DNA from 4 places in the Noviherbaspirillum sp. FW303-A3 genome. Region 1 is predicted to be linked to each of the others. Evidence: riboswitches for the same ligand, from Rfam matches in the RefSeq annotation. Region 1 holds a riboswitch; each other region holds the start of a gene.
The links. Region 1 has a riboswitch for cobalamin ahead of bluB (5,6-dimethylbenzimidazole synthase). Riboswitches for the same ligand answer to the same signal wherever they lie in the genome.
Positions count from the first base shown of each region.

Region 1 (4,329 bases):
AACCTCAAGGTGGTGGGCGAAGGCATCGAGTCGGAAGAGTCGATGAACTTCCTGCGCGATTTCGGATGCGACCAGGCACAGGGCTTCCTGTTCAGCCAGCCCCTCCCCGCGCAGGAATTTGCTTCCTGGTGCAGGCTTCACTGATATTGCGGCGTTAATCGTCACAGGATTTCACCGAGCCGAAAAACTTGATCCAGATCAAATAATTGCAAACTGGCACGGATTCCACCATAAACATGAGAGGCAATCCTCCACTTCGTACGATTTAATTTTCCCGTGGAAATTGAATCGGGAGCCGGAGACATGCAAGACGTCAGAATCTGCGTCAGGGTACTTCGCAATACAAGACCGGCATCCCGTATCGGGAGTCCTCATCCACATCCGTACAACGCTGCAAAAGGAAATCCAGCGGCGCCCCTCCCTCTCGGGAATCACCTTTTTCCACCGGCAATTACCTGCTGAACGCGCTCGTTGTCAATGCACGGCAACCGTGCGTGTTTTTGCGTTCCCTCTAATTTCGCCAGACCGTAAAACGTCCCATTGCTGTTTCAAATTAACAAGGAGGAGACATGAGCAGCGACACTCAAAGCAGCAACGAAAACGAAGTCCTGTCGTTCAGGCTGGGCAAGGAAGAGTACGCAATCGGCATCCTCAAGGTACAGGAAATTCGCGGCTATGAGGCCGTCACCACCATCGCCAATGCACCGGATTTCATCAAGGGGGTGATCAACCTGCGCGGCATCATCGTCCCGATCATCGACATGCGCATCCGCTTCAATGTGGGCACGATCACGTACGATCAGTTCACGGTCGTCATCATTCTCAATATCGACACACGTGTCATCGGCATTGTCGTCGACAGCGTATCGGATGTCGTCGCACTCTCGCCTGACGATGTCAAGCCGGCGCCGGAAATGGGCACCGCGCTCGACAGCAACTACCTCAAGGGGCTGGCCACGATCGGGGAACGGATGCTCATCCTCCTCGACATCGACAAAGTGGTCAATGACGAAGTGCTCGGCCTTGGCACGGCCCTTCGTCACGCAGCCTGATAACCGCGTTCCAATCACCTCGACAGGGAGATATCGTGAATCTTTCCAAGATGAAGGTCAGCCACCGCCTCGGCCTCGGTTTCGGCATCGTGCTCGTCATGCTCGCATTTATCGCCGCGCTCGGCATACTCCGGATGCGGCAGATAGATGATCGCGTCGACGAAATCGTCAACGACAACGTGTACAAGATGGGACTCCTGCAGGATATGTCGGAGGCCGTCCACGTGGTTTCGCGCATCACCCGGACCGTCGTCCTGCTTCAGGATGCGGCCACTATCGAAACGGAAATCGCCAAGATCGTCGAAATGCGCAAGAAATACGACGACGCCGCGGCGGCACTGGACAAGACGCCCGCAAGCGAAACCGGCAAGGGATTCCGGACGCGTATCAGTACAGCCATGCAGACCGCACGCCCGCTCAATCAAAAAGTCATTGAACTGGCGAAAGAGAACAAGGATGCCGAAGCAACGCAATTCCTGATGGAGACCGCTGCGCCGGCTACCCGGAAATGGCAGGAGGCGCTGGACGAAAATATCAACTTCCAGAAGCAAAACAACACGAAGGACGCCCAGGCCGCCGACGAAGCCTATGAGAGCGCGCGATTCTGGATGCTCCTGCTGTCCGCCCTCGCGCTCGTGGCCGGCATTTCTGCTGCGGTGACCATTACACGCGGGCTTGTCAGGCAATTGGGCGGCGAGCCGGCCTACGCCACCGAGATCGCCAACCGCATCGCAAGCGGCGACCTGACAGTCAATGTTTCTCTGCGCAAGGATGACAATACGAGCATGCTGTCCGCAATGAAAGCAATGCGCGACAGCCTCTCCAATATCGTCCAGGAAGTACGCAAGGGAACGGAATCCATCGCCTCGGCCTCCAGCCAGATCGCGACCGGCAACCTCGACCTCTCCTCACGCACTGAAGAACAGGCAAGCTCGCTGGAAGAAACTGCCTCGTCGATGGAAGAGCTGACCTCCACGGTGAAGCAGAACGCCGACAATGCCCAGCAGGCGAACCAGCTCGCGATGTCCGCCTCCGAGGTGGCAAGCAAGGGCGGAGCGGTCGTTTCGCAAGTCGTCGATACGATGGGTTCGATCAATGAGTCGGCAAAGAAGATCGTCGACATCATCGGCGTCATCGACGGCATCGCCTTCCAGACCAATATCCTTGCGCTGAATGCCGCAGTGGAAGCGGCCCGCGCCGGCGAACAGGGCCGCGGCTTCGCGGTAGTCGCCGCCGAAGTGCGCAACCTGGCGCAGCGTTCCGCCTCGGCCGCCAAGGAAATCAAGGCGCTGATCGACGACTCCGTCGAGAAGGTGGATACCGGATCGCGGCTGGTGGACCAGGCCGGCACGACGATGACCGAGATTGTCGACAGCGTCAAACGCGTGACGGACATCATGGGCGAGATCATGGCGGCCAGCACCGAGCAGACGGCCGGCATCGAGCAGATCAACCAGGCCATCTCGCAGATGGATGAAGTCACACAGCAGAATGCATCGCTGGTGGAAGAAGCGGCTGCAGCGTCCGAATCCCTGCGCGAACAATCCGCATCGCTTGCGGGTGTCGTCAGCGTGTTCAAGGTCGCGGGCGGCGTCCCGTCCGATCAACCGGCAGTCCGGGAGATGCGCGCTCCCGCAAAGCACCTGGGCCGCAAGACCACCTCCAGCACGGCCGTCGCCGCGCAACGCCGTACGGAACCCCGCCAGCTGGTCGCACTGAAGACCGGGACAAATGATGAATGGGATGAGTTCTGACGCCGTCAAGCGGCATTGAAAGCAGCCAGCCGGACAAGCCGGCTGGATTCCTTGGTCAAATCCACTCCGTATTGCCCTCGTGTCATATGTGTAATAGCATTCGGCCCGCCGCGGACATATGCTGCGGCAGATTTTCTTCAGGTGCCCGCAAGGGAGAATCGGGAAGGCGGTGCGATTCCGCCACGTGCCCAACGCTGTGAGGAGGACGGGCAGAGCTGAATGCCACTGGCGCGAGTCGGGAAGGCGCTCTGCACGGATGAATCCGAGTCAGAAGACCGGCCTGAAGATCGACAGCGGCTGCAAGGCCCGGCAGCCGATACTTTTCCTGAAGGGGAATCCATGGAAAACCAGACCATCCAGACCGAACACCAATTTTCCGATGCGGCCCGTGCCGCAGTTTATCAGGCCATTTTCAGCCGCCGGGACGTGCGTGGGCAATTTTTGCCCGATCCCGTTCCCGACGAGGTTTTAAGCCGGGTATTGATGGCAGCGCACCATGCTCCTTCGGTGGGCTTCATGCAGCCCTGGAATTTTCTGCTGGTCCGCTCGCAGGAGGTGAAGCAAAGGGTCCACGACGTATTCAAGAAGGCCAATGACGAAGCTTCGCAGATGTTCGACGGTAACAAGCGCGACATCTACAGCAGCCTCAAGCTCGAAGGCATCCTCGAGTCGCCGGTCAACCTTTGCATCACCTGCGATCGCGAGCGCACTGGCCCCGTTGTGGTGGGGCGCACCCATATCCGGACCATGGATCTCTATAGCAGTGTCTGTGCCGTGCAAAATCTATGGCTGGCCGCCCGCGCAGAAGGCCTGGGGGTGGGCTGGGTGAGCATCTTCAACCAGGACGACTTGCAGGATGCACTCGGCATCCCCCGTAGCATTACCCCGGTCGCCTACCTCTGTCTCGGCTATGTCAGTCATTTCTACCAAAAACCGGAACTGGAAAGCGCAGGTTGGTTGCCCAGGCTGCCCATAGACCAGCTGGTGTATTTCGATCAGTGGGCCCAGAAGCCAAAAGCCGACGAAACGCTAATCGATCACTTGCGCCAACAGCAGGCGACCATTGAAGTACGCGGCAATAATGGGCCGGGGCTGAAATAGCCTTTCCGGCATGGCAGGTTGGGCTGCAAAGCCCGACCTTCTGAACATGCGACCTAACTCGCGACGGCTTCATGCCAGGTTATTTGCTTGCGCGGCGCCCTGAATGCTTTCCGAGAGCCGCGTGCGCAACTCCGTCTTCAGCACTTTTCCGTAGTTGTTCTTCGGCAGCTGCCCCACAAGCAGGTAACGTTTCGGCCGCTTGAAGCGCGCGATCTGTTCCAGGCAGTGCCGGTCCAGTAACTCCTCTGTGACTTCCGCGCCGGCGGACGGAACAACAAAGGCCACCACCACCTCGCCCCATTCCGGATCGGGCGCACCGACAACGGCCGCCTCGGCCACGCCCGGGCAAGTCAGCAGCACCTCCTCCACTTCGCGCGGATAGATATTGGAGCCCCCGCTGATGATGAGGTCCTTGCTGCGGT
Region 1 is NZ_JBYTAZ010000001.1:5,203,030-5,207,358, reverse strand. It holds gene AC3WOY_RS24880 (EAL domain-containing protein) at 1-144, shown strand, start outside; gene AC3WOY_RS24875 (chemotaxis protein CheW) at 570-1,052, shown strand; gene AC3WOY_RS24870 (methyl-accepting chemotaxis protein) at 1,103-2,806, shown strand; cobalamin riboswitch at 2,929-3,104, shown strand; gene bluB (5,6-dimethylbenzimidazole synthase) at 3,146-3,907, shown strand; gene AC3WOY_RS24860 (class I adenylate-forming enzyme family protein) at 3,977-4,329, opposite strand, start outside.

Region 2 (4,329 bases), 2.9 Mb from region 1:
ACAGCCGCCCGGGGCGGCGATGATGAAACCGTCCCGGATTACTTCCTGACGATCCTGATGATGATGGCGGCCGCACCCATGACGGTCAGTGCCGCGGACACTTCGGAATAGCCGGCGACGGATGCTGCGTCGCCGGCACTTCGCGCAATGCGATCGCGACCTGTGCATCGGACGTCAGGATGTGACGGGCCAGCCACCGGTCGAGGAAGACTTCAAGTTCGCCGGCAAGACCTTCGCGTCCGCTGTAAGCCTCACGCTGCAGGTTGCGAAGACGGTACGAAATGAGCTCATGCTCGAACCGGTGATCCTCCAGTCCGGGAAACCTCGCTGCTTTCATCAAGGCTTCCTCGCGCGCGAAATGCGTCAGGGTATAGTCCATCAATTCCACCATCACCTCACGCACCAGCAAGTCTTTGCGTGCTTCCCGAATGCCGGCATGGAGCCGGTCCGCAATCTCGAACATGCGTCGGTGGTCGGCGTCGATCTGCGCGTGGCCGACGAGCAGGATGTCGGACCAGGCAATGATCGGCCGGAGGGATGAGGAGTGAAGATCTTGCACGGTAGGGGACGGATGTCATTTTTGGGGCATTAAAGCATCGGCGCACACTTCATTCATCCCATGAATATGGGGTGCCTTCGCGCCAATCGGGTACCTGCTGGAACATGTTTGAAAAAGGGTGATCCAGGTCAAGAAATACGGCGCATCAATTGGTTGATGCATGGAAACTATGCCGCTTGTTCCGTCTGATCAATGCTGTTTTTGTAATTTCCAGGTGCGCGTATACACTGAAAATCGCGCGCGACGGGTCAGCACGCGTTTCAATCATGCTGTACTGGAATAGGGGCTTCCATGAGCACAGCCGCCAGCACGAAGATCGCCACAATCGAAGCCATTCCGTTGCGTATCCCGTTTACCGCAGGAGGCCGGTCGGATACCGGCGCCTGGGGCGGCAAGGACCTGAAAACGGTCGATTCCCTGGTCGTGAAAGTCACCACGGAGCAGGGGCTGGTCGGCTGGGGAGAAAGTTTCGGCTTCACTGCAGTCCCGGCGGTGAAGGCCGCAGTTGACCGGATCATCGCGCCGCTTTGCATCGGCCGCGATTGCTCGCTGATTGAGAAGCTCATGCATGAGCTTCAGGTGACGCTGCACATCTTCGGGCGCAGCGGCGCCATCATGTTCGGTTTGTCCGCGCTGGATATTGCGCTATGGGATTTGGCAGGCAAGATCGCTGGCCAATCCGTGCATCAGCTGCTCGGCGGCAGCGACACGGACAGCCTGCCCTGCTATGCCAGCCTGATCCGCTACTCGGACCCCGAACTGGTGCGGGAAAATGTCCGTCGCGCATTGAACGATGGCTACCGGTATCTCAAGCTGCATGAAGTGGCGATTGGCTGCGTCGACGCCGCGCGCCAGGCAGCCGGGGACGATATCGAGATCACCCTCGACGTGAACTGTCCGTGGACGGTGCGGGAAGCGCTCGATATGGCCGGCAGACTGCGGCCCTATCACTTGCGCTGGCTCGAAGAGCCGGTATGGCCTCCCGAAAATGTCGCCGGCCTTGCACGCGTGCGCCGCGAAGGCGGCATTCCTGTTGCTGCCGGCGAGAATGCATCGACCCTGATGGAATTCCAGCACCTGCTGCAAGCGGAGGCCGTCGATTTCGTGCAGCCGAGTCCGGCAAAGATGGGCGGCATCACCGAATTGCGCAAGGTATTCGCATTGGCCAGCGCACACAACACGACCGTCATGGTGCACACGTTCTATGACGGTCCCGGACTGCTCGCCAGCGTGCATGCGAGCGCCGCACTGGGCGGTCCCAATGCGCTGGTCGAGTGGCGCTACTTCGACCTGGAGGCGCAGCTGTACGGCGACGCCATCATCCCCAAGCGCGGCGCCATCGAGGTGCCGCAGGGGCCCGGGCTTGGCATTGAGCCGGATCAGGATGTCATTCGCGATTACCGCATGACCTGACGCGGCAGCGGGTGAACGAGGGGGTATTGCTGATCCTGTCCACGTCTCCACACCCTGCGCGGGCATCGCGTAATGTTGCGTTATACTGCCGTCACTTTAGGTGACTTGCTCCTTGTTTGCGAGCGAGTGAAACGGGAAGCCGGTGACTCTGAGCGATCAGGCATTCCGGCGCAGCCCCCGCTGCTGTAAGCCTGACGACTCCGAAAACACCACTGTGCATTGGCATGGGAAGGTCGGGGAAGGATGAAGGCGAGCCAGAAGACCGGCCTGAAGCATAGCCGCACCAATCCCCGGGGTGATGGGAAAGGTTTCATTGATGTCTGCCGTCCGGCAGGCTCGCGTGAGCTTTTTTCTCCTGGCCTGGTGCCTTTCAGTACACCGTCAGAAGAATATGCCGGCCCGCTCAACCGACTTTCATTTCGCCCGCTATCTGGTCTGCGCCATCCTTCTTGCCGCAGGCGCGCAGAGCTGGGCCGCAACCTTGTTCGGAGTGGTAACCGAACGTGCGGCGCCAAACGCCATCGAAGCCGCACACCGTCACCTCGCAAGTCACCCCGATGATCGCATCGTGCTGCGCACGCCAGCGCAACTGATGGCCGCGAGCGACAGGCAGCTCGGCCAATGGATAGGACAGGCTGACAGCGTGCTCGCGGCCGCTGTTTTCGGCGACCCGGCGCGTCGTCTGAAGGATGCCCTGGAGCGCCATGCACGCCCGCACACTGCCGTGCTCGCCATGAATGGGGAATCCAGCTTGAACCTGATGAGCCGCAACCTCGGTGCGGATCGCTCCGGAAGCCTGGGCAACTTCCCCGCCGATACATTGTTCCAGCTGGCACAGGAAAACCCGCCCGTATCGGCCTTGCATGCAGCCGGCGCCCACCCGACAGCCCGCCGGTGGCTGGCCGCCCGCCAAGTTTGGCAGGCCTGGGGCAGCGAAAACATGGCGGCGCTGTTTGCTCATCTGCTCGACCCGCGGCAGTCGTTGCCGGTCCCGAAGCCGGAGCCGGCGTTGCGCATGCGCGTCGGCGGCAAAGAGTTCAGTGACACATCGGCGAGGAGCGCAGGGGCATCCCTTGGATTAGGCCCGATGCACAGCGTCGTGGTCTTGGACCTCGCCAACATGGATGCCGGCACGCCCGCTGCGCTCTGCCAACGCATCGAACAGCGCGGCCTGCCGTGCGTGCAGATCCTGACCCGTTGGGGAACGGCATCGCGCGATGTGCTGGAACGCTTGCCCGAGCTGATTGCACCGGCACGGCCCGCTGCGCTGATCGTATTGCAGGACTTCGTCGTAGGCGCCGCCGAAGGGCGGGAAGCGGTGATCGACGCCTTCAAGAAACTCGATGTACCCGTTTTCAAGGCCATCCGTCTGACTGAACGCAACGCAACCCAGTGGCGTCTGTCGCCGGACGGACTGCCTGCCGACTCCGTTCAGTATCGTGTTGCCCTGCCTGAATTGCAGGGTATCGGCCAGCCCGTCGTCGTCTCGGCGCTCGGCAGAAGCCGGCTGGATCGCGTGACGGGCATCGAGACACGCCCGCCCGTCGCACTGGATGCGGAAATCAACCTCCTCTCGGCGCGTGTCCATCGCTGGCTGACGCTGCGCGGCAAGGCAAATCGCGACAAGCGTATTGCCATCATCTATTACAACCATCCGCCTGGCCGCCAGAACATTGGCGCCGACAACCTCGACGTACCTGCTTCCTTGTTCGACATGCTGCATGCCCTGAAGGCAGCCGGTTACACGACAGGCGAGTTGCCTGCTTCGCCTGAAGCCCTGCTCGACCGCATCATGGCGCACGGCGTAAACCTGCCGGAGGATCGCAGCGCACTGCGCGAGCTTGGTGCCTCTGTGGCCAGCGTCCCGGCTGCCGATTACGCCCGCTGGTTCGCGACGCTGCCGCGCCGCGTACAGGGCGAAATGATGGACGGTCCCCTCGGCCGCCTGCATGCCGAGGTGCTCGAAGCGGAGGCGGCCAATGAGCGTGCCGCGGGCCGCAAACGGGCCGACGCCATACTGAAGGAATTGCGGCATCTGGTTGAAGGCGCGGACCATCCGAAACGGCAACAAGCTATCCGCGATCTGGAGGCACTGGACACCGGCTATCTCGCCTGCCTCGCCGACAATCCGCAGCGCCGCTGTGCCGCGCTTGCCGCGACCGTCCGCCGCCTGACCGGCTACGGGATTGAAGGCCTCAAGGGTTGGGGCGCGCCGCCGGGCAGGATCATGGCCGACAGCGGAAAGCTGCTGGTGCCGGGCATCGTCTTCGGCAACATTTTCATCGGCCCGCAACCGCCGCGCGGCTGGGAGGTTGACGAGGAACTGTTGCACGCCAATACCAGCGTCACGCCGCCGC
Region 2 is NZ_JBYTAZ010000001.1:2,294,462-2,298,790, reverse strand. It holds gene AC3WOY_RS11265 (methyl-accepting chemotaxis protein) at 1-1, shown strand, start outside; gene AC3WOY_RS11260 (bacteriohemerythrin) at 86-559, opposite strand; gene AC3WOY_RS11255 (mandelate racemase/muconate lactonizing enzyme family protein) at 851-1,972, shown strand; cobalamin riboswitch at 2,054-2,257, shown strand; gene AC3WOY_RS11250 (cobaltochelatase subunit CobN) at 2,364-4,329, shown strand, end outside.
Region 2: linked by a shared signal. The riboswitch ahead of AC3WOY_RS11250 (cobaltochelatase subunit CobN) and the one ahead of bluB (5,6-dimethylbenzimidazole synthase) in region 1 are both predicted to bind cobalamin.

Region 3 (4,329 bases), 940 kb from region 1:
ACCCACCACTACGCCTACCGCCGGAAAATAGCGGCTCGCCTGATGCAGCCAGTCCGCCTCGAACCCGACCCAGCGCGGGATCGGCAGGCGCGTGAAAAACTGCAGCGCAATAAAGAACAGGCGCACCTGGTGAACGGCGCGCCCGACGGCTGGCGTGGACGATTGCATCGCCTTACTTGTCCGCCGAACTGACCTGCGCGGACTCGAAGGTCGCCATTTCGCGCAGGAAGTTGACCGCGGCATGGAGCAGCGGTATCGCCAGCGCGCATCCGCTGCCTTCGCCGAGGCGCAGCCCGAGCTGGAGCAGCGGACGGACGCCGAAATGCTCCAGCATGTGCCGGTGGCCGCGTTCGTCGGAACAATGCGAAAACACGCAATAGTCGAGGATCGCGGGTTGCAGGCGCGCGGCAACCAGCAAGGCGCTGGTCACGATGAAGCCGTCGATCATCAGTACCATGCGGCGTTCCGCTGCGCCCAGCATGGCGCCCGCCATCATCGCGATTTCAAAGCCGCCGAACGTGGCAAGGATATCCATCGGCTCGTTGACGACGGCATACCGCGCCACTGCCTGCTCGATGACACGCCGCTTGTGTTCGACGCCGTCCTGCGAAAGCCCGGCGCCGGCGCCGACGCATCCGGCGACGGGCACGCCGGTCAGCTTGTGCATCAAGGCGGCTGCCGCGCTTGTATTCCCGATGCCCATTTCGCCGAAGCCCACGACATTGCCCTGCAGTGTCGCCGCCAAGGCATGGCCATGGCGCAGCGCCATCGCACACTGGTCCGCGGTCATGGCCGGTTCGACGCGGAAATTGCGCGTCCCGTTGGCCACCTTCCTGTCGATCAATCCGTCACGAAAACCGAAGTCGTGGTTGACCCCGGCGTCGATCACATGCAGCGCACAGCCGTTCTGGCGTGCGAAGACGTTGATCGCCGCCCCCTCCGCAAGGAAATTTTCCACCATCTGCCAGGTGACGCTTTGCGGATACGGGGATACGTTTTCCGCCACGATGCCGTGGTCGCCGGCGAATACCAGGATGGCGGGGCTTTCGATGCGCGGCTCGGCGGTGCGCTGGATGAGCCCGACTTGTTTCGCGAGCTGTTCGAGCATGCCGAGGCTGCCCAGCGGCTTGGTCTTGTTATTGATGGCGGCGTCGAGCGCCGAGGACAGCGCCGGATCGGCCGTAGTCTCGATATGAGGAATATGCATGGTCGTGCCACGGCGTGCGTGGCCAGGAAAAGTGATTGGGGCCGCGGCAAACCCCGTCCGCGGTGACGCCGCTCCCGGCTGGCGAAGCAGCAGGGAACCATTCCGGCCGGTATCCGGGCTGGCAAGTCGGACCGGTCGGCCTTCCCATGCATAGAGGGTGCTATGAACTAGGAAAGGGGGCGCGTTCGGTCGAGAAGGGATGCAGTGCTAGGCGCGACGCTTGCTCAGACTTGGCGTCTGAGCAAGCGTCGCAACACCGCAATGCGTCCCTTCTCGACCGAACCCGAAGGGCAGTCCCGAGAACCGGCCGAATGCGGTGTTGCGGCTCCTTGCCGTAGCACCGCTACGACGCGTCGCCGCGCCTAGCATTCGGCCGGCTCTCGGGGCTGCGCGCCCCCTTTCCTAGTTCATAGCACCCTCTAATACACAGTGGCGTGGAGTGACCGGCCGCCGCACAGGGGCGACGCTTGCTTACCGTTGCGGGGGCAGCACACGTTAGCCTGCAGAAGGCCCCGTGTTTCCCGTTTAACTGCGCGCATGGAAATGCGCGCGGGCACCAGAACGCGGAAAGTGTATGCTCGCGGCATGACCGAGTCAATTCGGCAAAAGTCCTACGGCAAATGTTTCCTGAGCGGCCAGCTGCAAGTAAACTGTGCAACCTCCTTTCCAGCAGAACAAGTCACCAACCATGAAAAACAAGGCCGAATACTATAGCCAGCAATACAACGCACGCGCCATGATCCCGGATCATCCGTATATCTTCACCCGCTGGCTGAAGGATTCCGCCCAGGCTCGGCGCACGCATGCCGCGCTGTTCGACCTGGCTTACGGCGAAGCGGGCGGCGAAAGGCTGGACTTCTTCCCGACCTACCGCAGCGATGCACCGCTGCTGGTCTTCATCCATGGCGGATGGTGGCGCTCGCTGGACAAGTCCGACTTCTCGTTCATCGCCCCTGCCTATACCCGCGCCGGGATCAACGTCGCGATGACGAATTACACCCTGGCGCCCGAAGCATCGATTGCGGAGATCGTCCTGCAGCAACTGCGCGCGCTCGCCTGGCTGTATCGCAACGCGGAAAAATACGATTTCGATCCGAAGCGCATCGTGGTTGCCGGTCATTCTGCCGGCGCCCACCTGGCAGCCATGATGATGTCCGCGATATGGCCGGTCTTCGGCGCCGACCTCCCGTCGGACCTGGTGAAAGGCGGCGTCCTCCTTTCCGGCGTCTACGACCTGGAACCGGTGCGCCATGCTGACTTCGTCAACGTCGACCTGAAGCTCGGCGAGGAGGATATTGCCCCGTTGTCGCCGTATCGCATGCCGCAGTCGCACCCGGCGCCGTTCATCACCGCATTCGGCGGACAGGAATCGGAAGAATTCCGCCGCCAGACGGGGCTGATTGCGGACGCATGGAAGCCGAAGCATGTTATCGATGTTGCACTACCGGACGCGAACCACCTGACGATTTGCGACGCCTTCGGCACGCCCGGGCATGCGCTGCACCAGGAAACGGTTAAATTGGTTGACGCCACCGCCTAAGTGCAACACTTCGGAAAACCGCACTTTGACCGTATCGCGCATGGCATTATGATGTCCAAGTTGCGCGCAAGAAAACCGTGACTGATAATCGAGGCCATGACAGGACACCCCTGCCCGGGCTTGCCTGTCCGATTTTGCGCATTTGTAAGACAAAAGCCGACACCACTCACAGGAAAGCATCACCATGACCGACGCAGCAGACGACGATCTCGAAGCACTGTTTGAAGAAGTAGCAGCTCACCGCGCCGAAACAGTCGCCGCTCCTGCCGCCCAACCGGCCGCAAGCCAGGCCGAGGCTGAATCCGTTGCTGTCGCGGAATCCGGCGAAGGTGAAGCGGCCGGCGACGCCGAATTCGTGGACCAGTCCGGCAAGCCGATGTACGAACGCCTCGGCGGCATCGTCCGTATGCTGCACGACTCCCTGCGCGAACTCGGCTATGACCGCTCGCTGTCCGACGTCGCCAGCCAGATCAGCGATGCGCAGGGCCGCCTGAACCATGTCGCCAGCCTGACGGAACAGGCGGCCAACAAGGTGCTCAACGCGGTCGATACCTGCATGCCCGAACAGGAAACCCTGGGCAAGAAGGCGCACGAAATGGAAAACCGCTGGGCGCAACTGTTCGACGGCAAGCTCAGCATCGACGAGTTCAAGACGCTGGCAGGCGACTCGAAGCAGTTTGCCGCCGTCGTCATGGAAGCGACCGAGGCGGAGAAAGCCCGCCTGCTGGACATCATGATGGCCCAGGATTTCCAGGACATCACCGGCCAGCTGATCAAGAAAATCGTCAATATCACCAACCGCGTGGAGAACGAACTCGCGCAGCTCCTGCGCGATAACGCTCCGCCGGAAATCAAGGCGGCGATCGCCGAAAACAAGCCCGTTGAACTGATGCAGGGTCCGTCCGCGCCGGGAGCCGCCATGGCACAGGACGACGTGGACAGCCTGCTTGCCGACCTGGGGTTCTGATGGACGACATGCTCAAGGAATTCGTCGTTGAGGCGCTCGACCTGGCGACGAACGTGGAAGAGCACCTGCTCTCTCTGGAGCGTTACCCGAACGACAGCGACACGCTCAACGCGCTGTTCCGGTCCTTCCACACCATCAAGGGTGGCGCAGGCTTCATGAACCTGCCGGCGATCGTGTCGGCCTGCCACCTGACCGAAAACCTGTTCGACGCACTGCGCACCGGCAAGGTGCCTGTCACGCCGGCTGCGATCGAAGCCGGCCTGCAGGCAAGCGGTTTTGTCGGCGACCAGTTGAAGCAGCTGGCCAACGGCGCAGCCCCCGACAGCCTGCAGGCAATGCCCGCCTCGCTGGAGGCGCTGGTGGCCCAGGCGATCGAAGGCAATGCTGCAGCGCCTGTCGCGCCGGCGGCGCCCGCCAAAGCCGAGGCCGCACCTGCTCCCGCTGCCGCCGAAAGCACCGTCGGGGCCGACGGCCTGGACTGGGAAGCGCTCTACCGCGCCGTGGTACCGGCGGGCACGCTTCCCGACAGGCCCGCCGAGGCGGCACCTGCGGCTCAGGCAGCGCCTGCCGCACCGGCCAGCGTCACGCCGATCGCCAAGCCGGCCGCTGATGAAG
Region 3 is NZ_JBYTAZ010000001.1:4,265,940-4,270,268, reverse strand. It holds gene AC3WOY_RS20505 (adenosylcobinamide-GDP ribazoletransferase) at 1-168, opposite strand, end outside; gene cobT (nicotinate-nucleotide--dimethylbenzimidazole phosphoribosyltransferase) at 173-1,207, opposite strand; cobalamin riboswitch at 1,562-1,783, opposite strand; gene AC3WOY_RS20495 (alpha/beta hydrolase) at 1,896-2,747, shown strand; gene AC3WOY_RS20490 (protein phosphatase CheZ) at 2,932-3,714, shown strand; gene AC3WOY_RS20485 (chemotaxis protein CheA) at 3,714-4,329, shown strand, end outside.
Region 3: linked by a shared signal. The riboswitch ahead of cobT (nicotinate-nucleotide--dimethylbenzimidazole phosphoribosyltransferase) and the one ahead of bluB (5,6-dimethylbenzimidazole synthase) in region 1 are both predicted to bind cobalamin.

Region 4 (4,329 bases), 930 kb from region 1:
GCGCACGTCGCGTTCGGCCAGGTGGCCGACGTCGAGCGCGCGCAGCGCGGCATGGGCAATGCGATAGTCGGTTTCCGCATCCCAGTAGCGGTCATCCTGATAGGGATGGCGCGCGGCCAGGACCGTATCGATGGCACGGTAGCCGAACGCGTCGTTCCTTCCCTGCGCCAGATAGGCACGCTCACGCGCAAGCGCAGGCAGGTCCCAGTCGCCGAGGGCGCGTCCTTCCATGTGGACGCTGCCTGCGTCTGGCGAACGTAAACCGGCCAGGGTGCGCAGCAAGGTGCTCTTGCCGGCGCCGTTGCGGCCGATCACGCACCAGCACTGCCCTGCGTCCACAGTCCAGTCCAGCGCCGCGACAAGTTCCCGGTCACCGGCACGCAATCCCAGGTTGAGCGTCTGCATGGCTTATTTCCTGTGGATCTGGTGCAGTTGAAGGAGGAACACCGGCACGCCGATCAGGGCGGTGATGACGCCGACCGGCAACTGCTGTGGCGCGACCACGGTACGCGCCAGCGTGTCGGCCAGCACGAGGAAAGTTCCTCCTGCCAGCGTTGCCGCCGGAAGCAGCAAACGGTGATCCGGCCCCCACGCGAAGCGGCATGCGTGCGGCACGATCAATCCGACGAAGCCGATGCTGCCGGCCGTGCTGACCGCGCTTGCCGTCAGCAGCGCGGAAAAAAGGAACAGACCCTGGCGCAGCCGCGTGACCCGGATGCCGAGCGTCATCGCGGCTTCCGCATGCAAGGCCATGACATTGATTGCGCGCGCAACGCGCACCGCGAAAACGAGCGCGGCAAGCCAAACGGCCCAGGGCAGCCAGCGCGCCTGCGTGGCCGAAAGATCGCCGATCAGCCAGAACACCATGCCGCGCAGGCGGTTGTCCGGCGCAATCGACAGCATGAGCGTCACCAGGGCGCCGCAACCTGACGCGACGATAACGCCGGTCAGCAGCAGCATGGGCGCACTGCCCTCGCCGGCACTGCCGCGCAAGTCCCGCCACGCCAGGGCAAAGAGCAGGAAGGCTACTGCGATCGCACCGGCAAACGCGGCAACGTCTACCAGCCACGCGGCGGAGAAGAAGAGCATCGCCGTCAATGCGCCGACCGATGCGCCGCCGGACACGCCCAGCACGTAGGGGTCCGCCAGCGGATTGCGCAGCAGGGCCTGCATCATCACGCCGGCCAGCGCGAGTGTGGCGCCGGTCACGAAGGCCGACAGCGCGCGCCCGAGCCGCAATTCAAGCAAGGTCGCGGCAAGCGTGGACGGATTGCCACCGGCAACCTCGCCCAGCGCCGCGAACAGTTCCGTCACGGACAGGGACACCGAACCGACGCCGCATGCCAGCAGGATACTGCCAACGGCTGCCACGACCAGCACGGTCAGGATCGTGATGGCGCGGCGGCGTTCGCGGAATGCAGGCAGCATGATGGCCTCGGTATGCACGGTGTCCTTGCCTTTCTTACTTCATCGCGTAGCGCAGGCCGACGAAGACGTTGGAGCCGGCGGTGTTGTAGAGGCGGGTCAGCTCATAGGTCTTGTCGAGCACATTGTTCCAGCGTGCAAACAGGTTCCAGTCCTTCGAAAGGTCGTATCCCGCGTAGAGGTTAAGCAAACCGTAGCCGCCCATGCGATTGCGGTTGTTCGCGTCATCGAAACGATCGCCGGAAAAGACAAGTTCGCCGCCGGAAACCAACGGTCCGGACTTGTAATCCACTGCCAGCGTGCCGTGCTTTTTCGCGCGGCGCGCAAGCTGGCGACCCGTCGTTTCGTCCTTGGGATCCTGCAGGTCGAGCGAGGTACGAACGGTAAAGTTGCCCATGCTGCGACTGGCGCCGAACGACAGGCCTTCCAACAGCGCCTTGTTGACGTTATATGCGCAACCGAAGGGATGCGTGGCGGCTTCCACCGGACAAACAGGCGTATTTACGAGCAGGTCGGTGAGTCGGTTGCGGTAATAAACCGCGCTGTATTGCGCCTTGCCGTCTTCGTAATAGACGCCGACTTCCGCATTGCGCCCTTTCTCCGGACGGTTGTTGGCAAACCCGAATCCCGGAAAATACAATTCATTGAAGGTCGGCGCGCGGAAGCTGGTGCCTGCGCTTGCATTGACCCGCAGTGCACTTGTAATGCGATAGCCGTAGGACAGGCTGCCAGTCGTCCGTGAACCGAACTGCGAATTGTCATCGTTGCGCAGGCTGACTGCACCAAGATGCGCGCCGCGCCGCATCTGGTATGCGGCGGCGATCGAGTTCGTCGTACGTTCACGGGTCAGGGCAGACTCGCTTGAGTCAACCTCTTCGTTGCGATGTTCGGCGATGACCTGGATCACATCCGTCTTGCCGATGGCGAAGTTGTTCTGCCAGCTGATGCTCTTCTGGGTCGTGTCGTACACCGGATTGCCAAAGGACGCGACGCTGGAGCTGTAGTCGTTCGACTGCGAAAGCTGCACATGGCTGTCCCAGTTGGGAAGGATTTTGTTCTTTGCAAAGACACTATAGGTCGCCACTTCATAACGCGAGCGGTCGTCCATCCTCGGACCGGAATCGAATTGCGTCTTGAGCAGGTTACGCAGGAAAGTGGCTCCGACTTCATGACCTTGCGCAAGCGCATAGCTGAACTGTCCGCTCGCGCTGCTGCTACGATGGCCGTCACGATCCCTATTGAAAGAAAAATTCCCCGGCTTGGTCGCCGAGAAGCCGTCGGAACGCTCATGGGCCGCGCGGATCGCGTAGCGGAAACCTTCGCTGGAACCGGACACGCCTGCTTCGGCGCTGCGCGTGCCGTAGGTGCCTGCGCCGACAGAGGCACTCGGTGCCGGCGCGCCGTCACCCTGCTTCGTGAAAATCTGGATCACGCCGCCAACGGCATCGGCGCCGTACATGGTGCTCAACGGGCCGTAAACGATTTCCACGCGGTCGATCTGGGACAAGGGAATCGCATTCCAGCTCGCGCCGCCGCTGGTGGCTGAACCGACGCGTACGCCGTCAATCAGCACAATGTTCTGCTTGTTGTCGGTCCCGCGAATAAACACGGACGACTGGGTGCCCGGCCCGCCGTTGCGGGAGATCTCGATGCCGCGCTGGCGCTGCAGCACATCGGCGATAGAGGTGCCGCCCGACTTGGCGATTTCCTCAGCGGTAATGACAACGTTGTCGGCCAGGACTTCCCTGGCGATCTGGGGAGAACGTGTCGCGGTGACGACGACGGAATCGAGTTTCTTTTCCTGCGCGTAGGAGGAAACGGAAAATGCCGCGGAAACGGCGACAGCCATCGCAAGCGGTTTGCCTGCGCGCAGAAGAACGGGTGATGTCATGACAAGGTTCCAGAGAAAGACAACCAGCCCGCTTCCCCGCAGGCTGGATGAACAGAAGTCCGGACAGGTTTGTCGATCAGGAAACGAAACACGCCGCAAGGCATGCCGCTCGCATCGCGAAGATCCCCGTCCGCACACTTCCACCTGTTCTGGCCGGTATCCGGGCTGACAAGGCGAAGCGGCCGACCTTCCCATGCAGGCTGCACAGTGGCTTTGAAGGACGCTTGTCAATGAGGAATGCGCTGACGAGGCATTCCGGGTGACGCTTGTTTACCGTTGCGGGGGCAGCACACGTTAGCTTGCTGGCAAGCCTCGTGTTTCCCGTTTAACTGCGCGCATGAACATGCGCGCGGGCACCAAAACCTGCACATTTTAAGGCTTGCAATACAGACCGACAAGAAAAAGAGTCACTTGCCGTGATTGTTATTTATTTGGCAATCGACTGCAGTCAATTCGCCATAGGCGATGCGGTTCGGAATGCGGGCGGCAAGGGTCACCATCTCTTCCGGCGAGTTGCATTGTGTAGCGGCATGCAGCAGGCGTATCGTGCCGGCGTGAGCGACAACAATTGCGGCATTTGCCCGCTGTACGCACAGTTCGTCATGGAATGCGCGCACACGCCTCGCCACATCGAGCAGGCATTCTCCGCCGCCGGGTCGATAATGCGTCAGGTCGGCTGCCCATGCATCGACCTCGGTTCGAGGAATGTCATTCCAGGCCTGCATTTCCCACGCCCCGAAATGCATTTCAGCGAGGCGCGCATCGAATACAGGTTCGCCGCGGCCAAGCGCAAGTCTTGATGCAAGGTGACGGCAACGTTTCAAGGGACTGGAAAAGACGCCTGCACCTGCGGGCAAAGCAGGAACGAGTTGCGCCAGCACTAGATTCTGATGCTCTTCCTCGACCGGCAAATCGGTGCTGCCGTAACAGATGCCTTCTTGCACGACCGGCCGCGCGTGCCTGATAAGGTAGAGGCGCATTACCTTGCCGCGACGGCGAGCACGCCGAGATAG
Region 4 is NZ_JBYTAZ010000001.1:4,270,868-4,275,196, reverse strand. It holds gene AC3WOY_RS20525 (ABC transporter ATP-binding protein) at 1-405, opposite strand, end outside; gene AC3WOY_RS20520 (FecCD family ABC transporter permease) at 409-1,428, opposite strand; gene AC3WOY_RS20515 (TonB-dependent receptor domain-containing protein) at 1,463-3,316, opposite strand; cobalamin riboswitch at 3,451-3,692, opposite strand; gene AC3WOY_RS20510 (histidine phosphatase family protein) at 3,724-4,296, opposite strand; gene AC3WOY_RS20505 (adenosylcobinamide-GDP ribazoletransferase) at 4,296-4,329, opposite strand, start outside.
Region 4: linked by a shared signal. The riboswitch ahead of AC3WOY_RS20515 (TonB-dependent receptor domain-containing protein) and the one ahead of bluB (5,6-dimethylbenzimidazole synthase) in region 1 are both predicted to bind cobalamin.